DNA from 4 places in the Clostridium sp. TJA020 genome. Region 3 is predicted to be linked to each of the others. Evidence: riboswitches for the same ligand, from Rfam matches in the RefSeq annotation. Region 3 holds a riboswitch; each other region holds the start of a gene.

Region 1 (3,222 bases), on a different contig from region 3:
ATTCCCATTCCAGTTCCTTGAACTGAAATTCTTTTTCCTTTATATGTTCCAGTATATCCAAACATTCCTCTTACTGTATTATATTGAACAGGGTTTTCTAAGAAAGTTTCTGCTATATATTTAGCTCTTAGTGGATCCCCTGGTAAAAGCACTGTTTCTGCTATATCTCCTAATTTTGCTCCATTATGTGGTGTTGGTACATTTTGTGTCATAAACCATTCCTCCTTTTGCTTTTAAAAATATTATATCATATAATAGCATTTTTTGAAAACCTTTTCCTTATTTTTTTCTTAAAATTTTATTTAATATAAAATATTTCTATAAATTTTAACTTTCTTCAAGAACTAAATCAATGCTATTTTCAGTTACTTCTTTATTATTTATAATATTTCTTTCTAAATCCACATCTTCTAATTTAACTAATTTTGTTTTATATTTAATTTTATATGAAATCCATAAAATTAAAAATAATGGTATTCCTATATAAGATGATATTAACCCCATCCATTCTATTCCTTCTGGTTTAATGTATACAAAACCTTGTCCAATAACAACTACTGCACAAAGTACTAATGCTATTATCGGTCCAATTGGAAATATACTTGCTTTATAAGGTAACTTATTTATATTTTTTCCTTGTTTTACATATGCTTTTCTAAATCTATAATGACATAATGCTATACCAAGCCAAGCTATAAAGCCTGCAAGTCCTGATGCAGCAACAAGCCAAACATAAACTGTACTTTCTGCATAAAATCCTGTTAAAAAACATGCTGATGCTATTATTGTAGTTAAAATAACAGAGTTAACAGGAACCCCTTTTTTGTTAACTTTTGAAAAAACCTTTGGTGCCATATTTTCTTTAGCCATTGAATAAAGCATTCTACTTGATGCATACATTCCTGAATTACCAGCTGACAAAACAGAAGTTAATATTACTGCATTCATTAAAGATGCCGCACCTGCTATTCCAACCTTTTCAAAAACCATAGTAAAAGGACTTGTATTTACTCCAGCTTGTACTGATGGAATTATTAACCCTATAACAATTATAGTTCCTATATAAAATATTAAAATTCTCCAAAATATTGTATGTACTGCTTTCGGTATTGTTTTTTCAGGATTTTCTGATTCTCCCGCAGCAATACCTATAAGTTCAGTTCCTTGAAATGAAAATCCAGCTATTAAAAATATCGAAAATATTGATTTAAATCCTCCAACAAAAGGTCCTCCATTTGAAAATATATTTTTAAAACCTAAACTATCACCCTTCATTATTCCAAATATCATAAGTGTACCAATTACTATAAATACAATTACTGTAATAACCTTTATACTTGCAAACCAAAACTCTGATTCACCATAAGCTTTAGATGATAATAAATTTAATCCTACTATTAAAACTAAAAAAATAATACTCCAAACTATTGCTGGAACATTTGGAAACCAATATTTCATTACAAGTGAACCTGCAACCATTTCTGTCGCTATAGTTATAGCCCAATTGTACCAATAATTCCATCCTAATGCAAAGCCTAATGCAGGATCTATAAATTTTGTAGCATACACTCCAAAGGATCCTGAAACAGGCATATAAGTAGCCATTTCCCCTAAACTTGTTATTAAAAAATATACCATTATCCCTATTAGACCATAAGCTACTATAGAACCTCCAATTCCTGCAACATGTATACTATCGCCCATTGCAAGAAATATTCCAGTTCCTATAGAACCACCTAATGCAATCATGTTTAAATGCCTTGCCTTTAATCCTCTCTTTAGCTCATTACTTTCTGTCTCATTCATGTCTATTTCCTCCTTAGCTTAGTATAAAAATAAAACCCTGAGGAAAAACTTCACTCAGGGTAAATAAGTTCATTTCAATATAATATACTAAACTAATTATGCCTTTGAATGATAGCCCTCCACAAAATAAATTTGTGACAGTCTTATACATATTCTGCACAAAACCAGCATATAATCTTAAAGCATCAATTATACACTTCGGCAAATTTTCCTTTCATATTAAATCATAGTGCTTACCTCATTAATATTACTATTAAAATTTGCGCCTCTACCTCAAAATTTAAATTTATACATTTTTCATTAGTTATTATGCACCTTATTTTTTATAATTTCAACAAATCATATTACTTATTATTACTTTATTTACAATTATTATTATTTATTAATATTTTTAATTTCTTACAGCTATTAAAAATTTTATTTTTATTCCTTCTTTTGTAAACATTTCTTCATGTTCTGTTACTACGTTTCCTTCGAAACCACTATTATGTAAATCATAAGTTATATATTTTATATCAAATCCACTTTCTTTAAAGTATTCTAAAGATTCTTCAAATAATTCATCATCATCTGTCTTAAACCAAATTTCTCCATCTTTTGAAAGAAATTTTTTGTAACTCTCTAATTGTCTAGTGTGAGTAAGTCTTCTTTTTTTATGTCTTTCTTTAGGCCAAGGGTTGCAAAAATTAATGTATATTCTATTAATTTCATCATCTTCTCCAAGCATATCATTTATTAATGCTATTTCTTGTGCCATAAGCTTAACATTATTTATTTCCATACCTTTTTCTTTAAACGCTTCTTCTATATTTCTTTTTGCAAGCACTAAAACTTCGTCTTTTATATCTATAGCTAAATAATTTATATTAGGATTTTCTGATGCATGAACAGCCATAAATGTTCCTTTTCCACATCCTAATTCTAAATATAAAGGTTGTTCTTCTTTAAATGATTTATTCCATTTTCCTTTAAGTTCTTTTGTATCTACTATAAAAAAGTCACATGCTTCAAGCTCAGGTCTAGCCCAAGGTTTTCTTCTCATTCTCATTATATGTTCACTCCATCTTTATAAAGTTTCATTCCTATTATACATAGTTTAAATACTATTAACAACAAAAATTAGGATAGAACTTTTTGTTCCATCCTAATTAAATTTCACAAAATTTATTTTTTAATAAGATTTTTAATATTATTTAATGCCTTATAATCATATAAATGCTTACTGTCTGGGAATGCATTTAATAATCTTCTATTAATTTTAGCTTCTCTTTTAAGTTCTTTTATTCTATTACTTAAATCTAATAATTTATCATATTCCTTATTAGTTCTTCTATTTTGAATTTCAATTTTTAATTTATTTATTTCACTCTCACTAAACTTTTCAAATTGAATACCTAATTTATTTAATTCAACTTT
Region 2 (3,222 bases), on a different contig from region 3:
TTGTACGGGAGAAAAAATTTTTTTAGTTGAAGCATAAATAAAAAAACACCGCCTTTTATAAATCAATATTATTTGTAAACATTATATTACAAATAATACATACTTATCTATAAAATGAATAAATATTTTTTATTTATCAAAAATAAATATTTTAATTAATGGAAGTTGGTTATATAATAAGTTGTAAAGCAAAGCAATGTAAGTTTTTGGAGGGATAAAAATGAGTAAGGATAATGAAAAATATGTTCCAGAAATATTAGGAACATTTAGAAATCATATAATTGAAGCACCTTCTGCAATAAGAAAGTGTAGTGGAATAAAGATATTTGGAAAGAGAATTAAATCAATAATGTTTTCAACTGATGTTGCCATGATAAAAAATACAAATGCAGATGCAATAATGGCAGTATATCCTTTCACCCCCCAACCAAAAATAACTGAGGCTATAATAACAGCAGCTGATGTTCCTGTGTTTTGTGGAGTTGGAGGTGGAATAACTCAAGGTAGGAGAGTTATAAACTTAGCATTAGATGCTGAATTTAAAGGAGTAATAGGGATAGTTGTAAATGCACCAACAACAAACAGTGTAATAAAAAAGATAAGAAAAACAATAGATATTCCTGTTGTTGTAACAGTTGTATCAGAAGATACAGATATAGAAGAAAGATTAAATTCAGGTGCCACTATATTAAATGTATCAGGTGGAAAAAATACAGCTAGAATTGTTAAGAAAATAAGAGAAAAGTATCCTTTAGTTCCTATAATTGCAACTGGAGGAAATACTGAAGAAAGTATATTAGAAACAATAGAAGCTGGAGCTAATGCAATAAGTTATACACCACCATCATCAGCAGAGATAATGGGAGATTTAATGAATATTTATAGGGAAAAAGAATATTAATGTATAAAAGACTTTAAATTTAAATAAATTTATAGTATCATAAATAATAAAAAATAATAATATATTAGGAAAGAACAAATCTTAGGGTAGAGGTGCCGAGATTAAGAGTAATCTTTAGGAGTTTTGCAGACTATGAATAAGGATGAAAGGATGATTGGCCGAAGTTAAATTATAATGCAAATATAATTTTTCTGGGTATGTATATAATATATGCATAACTGTCACATAACGTGGAGAGCTACAAGGATTTTTAAATTACTATATAAGTGAGTTTAGAATATATTAATTTTAGGCTTAAGTTTTTGTAATTATAATACCTTAATGTTATAACGTTATTACCCGTCACAGGAATTTTCCTGTGACGTTTTGTTTTACTTAAATGAATTGGAGGAATTTAAATGAAACTATTTGGTAATATGAGGACTGAAGAAAATACTTTAGTAATTGGAGGAGTAAAAACAACAAAGTTAGTTGAAGAGTTTGGAACTCCTTTATATGTTATGGATGAGAATTTAATTAGAGAAAATTGTAGAAGGTATTTTCAGGCCTTTAGTTGTGAAAATAGAGGTAATAAGGTAGCCTATGCTGGAAAAGCATTTTTAACTTTAGCGATGTGTAAAATAATAGAGGAAGAAGGCTTATGTTTAGATGTTGTTTCAGGTGGAGAATTATATACAGCATATAAAGCTGATTTTCCATTAAAAAAAGTATTATTTCATGGAAATAATAAAACATTAGAAGAAATTGAAATGGGTGTAAAACTTGGTGTTGGAACATTTGTAGTGGATAATTTATTTGAAATAGAACAGCTTAATAAAATTGCTAGAGATTATGAAAGAAAGCAAGATATTTATTTAAGAATTACTCCAGGTATTGAGGCACATACACATGAATATATAAAGACAGGACAAATTGATTCTAAGTTTGGTTTTGCACCAGTAGGAGATAATATAATAAATGCTATAAAAAGGGCTATAAAATTGGAAAACATAAATTTACTTGGGCTTCATTGTCATATAGGTTCACAAATATTTGAAATAACTCCTTACGAAGATGCGGCTGAGATAATGCTTAATTTAATAAATAGAGTTAAGAATGAAACTGGATATATAATAAAAGAGTTAGATTTAGGTGGTGGATTTGGAATATATTATAGTGATGAAGATAAACCAAGAGAAATAGAGGAATATTGTAATGCTATAATAAATAAAGTAGATGAAGTTTGCAAAAATTTAGAATTGGAAAGACCTATACTTATTATAGAGCCGGGAAGGTCAATAGCTGGAAATGCAGGAATAACATTATATACTATAGGCTCAATAAAAAATATACCATCAGTTAGAAAATATGTATCTGTAGATGGTGGTATGACTGATAATATAAGACCAGCATTATATAAGGCTAGATATGAATGTATAGTTGCAAATAGGGTTATATATGATGCTAAAGAGAAAGTAACTATATCTGGAAAGTGTTGCGAATCTGGTGATATATTATTAAATGCAATAAAAATACCATCTGTTTTAAGTGGAGATGTTCTTGCAGTTATGTCAACGGGTGCATATGGTTATTCAATGTCTAATAATTACAATAAGATTCCAAAGCCAGCAGTTATTATGGTTAAAGATGGAAAAATTAAAATTATATGTAAAAGAGAGAGCTATGATGATATAATTAAAAATGAAGTAATTTAAATTTAACTGAAGGGTATAAAGTGGGGAAAAGTATGGGAAAAAAATTTATTATGGACATAGTCTGTCCTATTATCTTAGCTGTAATATTAGCTTTACTAATAAACAAATTTTTAATTTTTAAAGTAGAAGTTCCTACATCATCAATGGAACCTACTATAAAAGTAGGAGAAAAGTTTTTAGTAACAAAAGTTTATAATTTTAACAATTTAAAAAGAGGGGATATCATAGTCTTTAAAAATAAAGAAAAAAATGAGATTATGATAAAGAGGCTTATAGGTCTTCCAGGAGATGAAATTGATGTAAGAGGAAATGAACTTTATATTAATGGAGAATTTATTCAAGAGGATTATGTGAAAAATCCAGATGGTTTTTTTGGGGAGTTCAAAGTTCCAGAAGGTAAATATTTTTTCTTAGGAGATAATAGAAAAAATTCAGCTGACTCAAGGTATTGGGAAGATCCATATATTCCAAAGGAAGATATAAAAGGTGAGGCACAACTTAGAATATATCCAATAAGGGAATTTGGAAGTATAAAATAATATTTTATTTAATAATAGTAAAAGATTTTAATGTAATTTAGAACGAATAAACTAATTAGTTTATTCGTTTATTTTTGTTATTAAAAAA
Region 3 (3,222 bases):
AAAAAGAAAAGTGGCTTGGTAAAACAATAAGAAAAGAAGAAGTTTTTAATTTAAATAGTATAGAAGATATAGGATACTTAGGAGAGTTTAGAGGATTTTTAAATAAAATAATAAATGAAAGTATTGATATAAATATATATTTAGATTTAGAAAGAGATGAGTTTAACAGTTTACCAACAGTAAGTAGTACATTTGCTAAAAAGCTTAGAAATAAGTATCCACAAGTGAATATAAAAAATGTATTTCCAATATTTGCACCAATAAGACTTGTAAAGAGTCCATCTGAAATAAAAGAAATGCAGAAGGCTATTGATATAACAATTAAAGGTGTTGAATCAATAATGAAAAATATAAAACCTGGAATGCTTGAATATGAATTAGAAGCATATTTTGAATTTGAATGCAGAAAAAGAGGAGTTCGTGATTATGCATTTAATACAATTGCAGCAGCTGGAAAGAATGCAACTATATTACATTATGTAGATAATAATTCAGAAGCTAAAGATGGAGATTTAATTCTTTTTGACTTAGGAGCACAGGTTAATTATTATAATGGAGACATTTCAAGAACATTTCCTGTAAACGGTAAGTTTACAAAAAGACAAAAGGAAGTTTATGAAGCTGTACTTAGAGTAAATGAGAAAGTTATATCAGAGTTAAAACCAGGTATTAATTTCTTAGATATAAATAAAAAATCTAAAGAGTGGATTGCAGAAGAATGTATTAATCTTGGATTAATAGAAAATAAGGAAGAAGTATCAAAATATTATTGGCATAGTATAGGACATAGCTTAGGTTTAGATACTCATGATATAGAAAATCCAGGAAGAAATACAGTTTTAGAACCAGGTATGGTATATACAGTAGAACCAGGCATATATATAGGAGAAGAAGGTATTGGTGTAAGAATAGAAGATGATGTACTAATAACTGATGATGGATGTGAGGTATTAACTAAGGATATGATAAAATCAGTTAGTGAAATAGAAGAATTTATGAAAAATTGTTAATAAAATAAACAAAAAATTAAAAGATATATTGATATATATATATTTATATTATATAATTATATTAATTTAAAAGTGAATAATTTGCGAAGAGATAGAGGCGCGGTCTTTAAGAGTAATGTTATTGAGATAAGCACTATGATATAACATGAAAGGAAATACCGCCGAAGGATATAACTAATGCTTTAATGTTATAATCCTGGGCTTATGCATAATATGCATAAGACTGTCACAAATTATATTTGTGGTGAGCTATCATTCAATGGATTCTTACGTTATATATTTAGAACCTTGAGTGTTATCTCAAGGTTCTTTTTGACTTTAAAGTAAAATGATGGGCCTCTAAAAATATTCACAAATTTTATTTTAATAGGGGGATTCAATCATGAAAAAAAGAAATTATTTAGTATTTTTATTTACCTTTATACTAATGATGAGTATGACAACAGTAGCATTTGCATCAGAAATTGATCCAGGAACTGTAAATGCAGAAAGGTTTGGTATATGGACTATAATACCACCTTTAGTTGCAATTGTACTTGCATTTATTACAAAAAATGTTGTAGTATCTTTGTTTATTGGTGCATTAGCTGGATGTTTTATGATTCAAGTCGTAGATCAAAATGCATTTAATGCATTGATACAAGCCTTTTTAGATTTTATACAAAGAGTCCTAAATTCTTTAGCGGATCCTTGGAATGCTGGAATAATACTTCAAGTTTTAGCTATTGGAGGAGTAATAAATCTTGTTGCTAAAATGGGAGGTGCTAGAGCTATAGCAGAAGCACTTGCAAAAAGAGCAAAAACTCCAAGGAGTGCTCAACTTGTTACTTGGTTTCTAGGTCTTTTAGTATTTTTTGATGATTATGCAAATTCATTAATAGTAGGTCCTATAATGAAGCCTGTTGCAGATAAACTTAAAGTTTCAAGAGAAAGGTTAGCTTTTATAATTGATGCAACAGCAGCACCAATTGCAGGACTTGCAATAATATCAACTTGGATAGGGTTAGAAGTAGGACTTATAAATGATTCATTTACTCAAATTGGAGTTAAAGTTGATTCTTTTGGTGTTTTTCTTCAAACTATTCCATATAGATTTTATAATATTTTAATACTTGCATTTGTAGTTATTACATCTGTTATGCTTAGGGATTTTGGACCTATGAGAAAGGCTGAAGTTAGGGCTAGAAAAGGTATTAAGGATAAAAAATCGGAGCTTGAAAGTATAAGTACAGAAGATGAGATGAAAGTAAAAGAAGGAGTTAAGCTTAGTATTTGGAATGCAATAATCCCAATAGGAGCACTTATAATATCAGCTCTTATAAGTTTTTATTATAGTGGATATACAAGTATAATAGGTGGAACTGATGTAGCACTTAGAGAAGTTGTAACTAATGCACCGTTTTCTTTTACAGCAATAAGAGAAGCATTTAGTGCAGCTGATGCATCAACAGCACTTTTCCAATCAGCAGTATTTGCATCAATAATAGCAATTGCTATGGGAGTTTGTAAAAAGATATTTACTGTGTCAGAAGCTGTTGAAGTTTGGGTAGATGGAATGAAAGGTCTTATAATAACTGGAGTAATTTTATTACTTGCATGGTCATTAAGTTCAGTAATAAAAGATTTGGGAACTGCTAAATATTTAGTTACATTATTATCTGGATCAATACCATCATTTTTACTTCCAAGTATTATATTTATATTAGGAGCTGTAATATCATTTGCTACCGGAACTGCATATGGAACAATGGGAATACTTATGCCTCTTGCAATTCCTCTAGCTCATTCAATATCACCAGATATGAGCTATATAGTATTAAGTACAAGTGCTGTACTTACAGGAGCAATATTTGGAGACCACTGTTCACCAATATCAGATACAACAATACTTTCATCAATGGGAGCTGGATGTGATCATATAGAACACGTAAAAACACAAATGTGGTATGCACTGTTTGTTGCAGGAGCCACAATAATATTAGGTTATATACCAGCTGGATTAAATGTTCCTGTTTATATAATATTACCTGTTGCAATAATAGTACTTGTAATTGCTGTTAAGTTTATAGGAAAACCAGTGGATGAAGTTGTGGAAAATTAATATATTAATTTTTAAAAGTGTGGATAATTTCCACACTTTTTTATTAGAATAATTAATAACTTACCTAATATATAAATTAAAATGTGTCAGTATAATATTTATATTAATAAG
Region 4 (3,222 bases), on a different contig from region 3:
TTTCTGCACCTGAACCATATATTGTCCAAATTGAATATATAAATGCTAATAATGGAACTATAGCTTTTTTTATGAAAATTCCAAAATTAAATTCTTTTGTTCCTTTAAACATAAGCATTATTTCTGCCGCTGCTGTTAAAAGATATATTGGTAAAAATGAAAGTGTTGCAAGTATTGTTATAAATGTAAATGCTGATACCATACTCTTTTGATAATTCATTATTAAAAGTATATTTACTAAAATTGATCCAACTATTAAAGCATTTGCTGGAGTTCCATACTTAGGATGAAGTTTTCCAAAGAATTTAGGAAAAACTCCGTCTTCTCCTGCCGCAAAAGCTACACGTGCTGTTGATAAAAGCCATCCAATGGTTGTACCTAAAATACATATTACAACTGCAATAGTAATTGGCTTACCAATTGAACTACCTAATATTCTAGTTAATATATCAGTTAAAGGTGCTTGACTATTTGCAAGTTCTGAATTTGGCATAGCACCCATACTAGCTACACTTATTAACATATATATAACAGATGCTATAATCATTCCATAAATTGTACTCTTTCTTACATTTTTCTCTGGATTTTTAATTTCCCCAGCTGTAACAGTTGCACTTTCAAGACCTACAAAAGCCCAAAGCGTTGATGTTGCTGCAAGTGATATTGTAGAAAGTCCCTTTCCTTGAGGAAGTAATGGCATTATATTTACAGTATCAAAATTAATTAATGCTACTATTATGAATATAGCAAAAAATGCAATCTTAAATACTGTAGCTACCGTTTGAATCTTTCCTGCTTTTTTTACTCCAATTATATTTATAATTGTAAAGAACCAAAGTATGGCACTTGTATAAATTATAGAGATAAGTGGATCTCTTAAAGCTGGTATAACTGCTGCACTATAACTTGAAAGTGCTACTATTATTGCTGCATTTCCTATCCATGAACCATTCCAATATAACCATGCACTTAAAAATCCTGCAAATTCTCCAAAAGCAATCTTAGTGTATTGATATGCCCCTCCAGTTGAAGGATATTTAGATCCTAAGTTAGCAAATGACATTGCAATAAGTATTGATCCTGCAGATGTTAATATCCATGCAATTATTGTTGCAAGTGGTCCTGAAAGCTGTGCAAGTGTTGCTGGAAGCATAAACACACCTGATCCTATCATATTACCACACACAAGCATAGTTGCCATGAAAAGACTAATTTCCTTTTTTAAATTTCTCTCTTCCATTTAGTCCTCCTTAAAGTATATCTTTATAAAGGTAAAATAAAAGCTCAGAGAAGTATTCTAATCTCTGAGCCCGAATAACTAAAATTCAAAACACAAAGATAGCTCTCCACAAAACTTGTGACAGTTTTACATATATTTTATGTAAACCCAACATACAATTTTAAAGCTTCCATTGTACATTTCGGCAATAATACCTTTCCTTAAAAATCATCGTGCTTACCTCATTAAAAGTACTGATTATTATTGCAACCTCTATCTTACCTATTTTTTAGTGACTATGTAATTGTAGACAAAATTTTTAATAATGTCAATTTATTTTATATTATTTTTTATATTCATATAAGTGCTTTTTTTTATATTTATACTATCTATATCAATATTATTGGGATTAGTAGTTAATTTATAATCTTTTATCCAATAATTTCCGTCAACATATGTACCTTCTTCAACTAATTCGCTTGGATTTTCATCATATACTTCTTCAATATTATTATCAGGTGTTAATATAACCAAACGTCTACACGCTTCCTCAGCATCATCAAATATATTATAAAATGCATTATAATTATTAAAAGATCTTACTGATGTAACTACTTTTATATTCAATCCTAATTCTTTTGCAACATCTGTTAATTTAATTGTATCTTTCATATTAAACTCTCCTTTTATTATAATTAAAATAGTTCTTTAACTTTCTTAGCTATTCTTTCTCCAAATATCATAGGTGTTTCTTTGTCTTCATCATTAACACCATTTACACTAACATAACCTAAATGTATAAAAGGTTTACCATGTGCTGACCCTCCAGAATATAAAAGCATTCCTTTTACAATTAAATGATTCATTAATGTTAAAATAGCAGTATCTGCTCCTCCCCATATGTAATCAGCTGTAGCATACATAGCTCCTATCTTACCTTCTAAATTAATATTATGTGAATTATCTAACCAATTCTTAATATTAGAAGTAGTGTTAGCTAAATATGTTGGTGTACCAAATATTACCGCCTTACTTTCATTTAAAAAATTTATATCAATGTTATTAATATTCATACATTTTACTTCAATTTCACTTACTCTCTCAGCACCTAGCTTTATTGTTTCTCCAATTCTTTTAGTATGCCCACTTTTTGAATCATATAATATAGAAATTTTCATAAATTTACCCTCCAACCTTTATCTTTTGTTTTATATAAAATAGGTGTAAGCATTAATCTTACACCTATTTTTAAATTAAAAATTTTTTAATTAAATTTCTTCTATCTCATCAATAGATTCAATTTCTTCTAAATTTTCTTCTTTTTCTTTTGAAGCAATAAATGAGCTTAAATCATTATATGTACTTTTAGCAAATTCTAAAAATAACTCTTCATCAATTTCTTTAAATTCTCTGCTGTTAACTACAACTAAATCTCTCATTAAAAGATTTACATCTATTCTACCAACAACCTTAGCAAGATTTGCTGAAGTTATAGCATTTAATATTCCTTCACATTCGTTTCTATTATTTATGATTGCGTTGTTTGATTTTGGTAAGCTTTCTTTATAATCTAGTGTAACACACTCATAAAATTCACCGTACTCATCATATACCTCTAAAGCTATATTATTAGTATCTAAATATCTTTCCATTACACAAGTTAAATTTAAACCATCCCAGTGTATTTTTTTATTAAATACTTTTATAGTTTCCATCATTTCTACCTTCTTCCAAATATACTTTTATTAAGTGCATATAAATACTATAATATGTCTAACTGTAAAAGAAGTTAGCTTATTCACTTAAAATAAATTACTTATATATTATACATTAAAATATATGTTTTTTGAAATATTTGCTGAAATTCTTAAATAAATATATTAATTTTGCTCATTATAAACTATTTTATCTAATATATCTTTTCTATCTTCACCTAAAAAATTAGCTAATTTTGATGGCATATGTCCATCCTTATAAACAGCATTTTTATTTGCATCTACTAT

The links. A riboswitch is a leader RNA that binds a small molecule or an ion and turns the genes downstream of it on or off. The one in region 3 is predicted to bind lysine.
Region 1: linked by a shared signal. The riboswitch ahead of AC4FQ1_RS11395 (amino acid permease) and the one ahead of AC4FQ1_RS09180 (Na+/H+ antiporter NhaC family protein) in region 3 are both predicted to bind lysine.
Region 2: linked by a shared signal. The riboswitch ahead of lysA (diaminopimelate decarboxylase) and the one ahead of AC4FQ1_RS09180 (Na+/H+ antiporter NhaC family protein) in region 3 are both predicted to bind lysine.
Region 4: linked by a shared signal. The riboswitch ahead of AC4FQ1_RS02515 (APC family permease) and the one ahead of AC4FQ1_RS09180 (Na+/H+ antiporter NhaC family protein) in region 3 are both predicted to bind lysine.

The regions. Positions count from the first base shown of each region.
Region 1 is NZ_JBZEFC010000008.1:42,649-45,870, reverse strand. Features, by position in the region: gene deoD (purine-nucleoside phosphorylase) at 1-212, opposite strand, end outside; gene AC4FQ1_RS11395 (amino acid permease) at 328-1,806, opposite strand; lysine riboswitch at 1,911-2,085, opposite strand; gene trmB (tRNA (guanosine(46)-N7)-methyltransferase TrmB) at 2,198-2,854, opposite strand; gene AC4FQ1_RS11385 (putative ABC transporter permease) at 2,971-3,222, opposite strand, start outside.
Region 2 is NZ_JBZEFC010000002.1:280,092-283,313, reverse strand. Features, by position in the region: gene AC4FQ1_RS05210 (DUF1576 domain-containing protein) at 1-35, opposite strand, end outside; gene AC4FQ1_RS05205 (beta/alpha barrel domain-containing protein) at 221-901, shown strand; lysine riboswitch at 981-1,150, shown strand; gene lysA (diaminopimelate decarboxylase) at 1,300-2,595, shown strand; gene lepB (signal peptidase I) at 2,628-3,134, shown strand.
Region 3 is NZ_JBZEFC010000005.1:66,633-69,854, reverse strand. Features, by position in the region: gene AC4FQ1_RS09185 (aminopeptidase P family protein) at 1-1,010, shown strand, start outside; lysine riboswitch at 1,095-1,270, shown strand; gene AC4FQ1_RS09180 (Na+/H+ antiporter NhaC family protein) at 1,393-3,111, shown strand.
Region 4 is NZ_JBZEFC010000001.1:458,319-461,540, forward strand. Features, by position in the region: gene AC4FQ1_RS02515 (APC family permease) at 1-1,240, opposite strand, end outside; lysine riboswitch at 1,332-1,503, opposite strand; gene AC4FQ1_RS02520 (hypothetical protein) at 1,553-1,891, opposite strand; gene AC4FQ1_RS02525 (flavodoxin family protein) at 1,915-2,397, opposite strand; gene AC4FQ1_RS02530 (hypothetical protein) at 2,488-2,937, opposite strand; gene AC4FQ1_RS02535 (TIGR04540 family protein) at 3,100-3,222, opposite strand, start outside.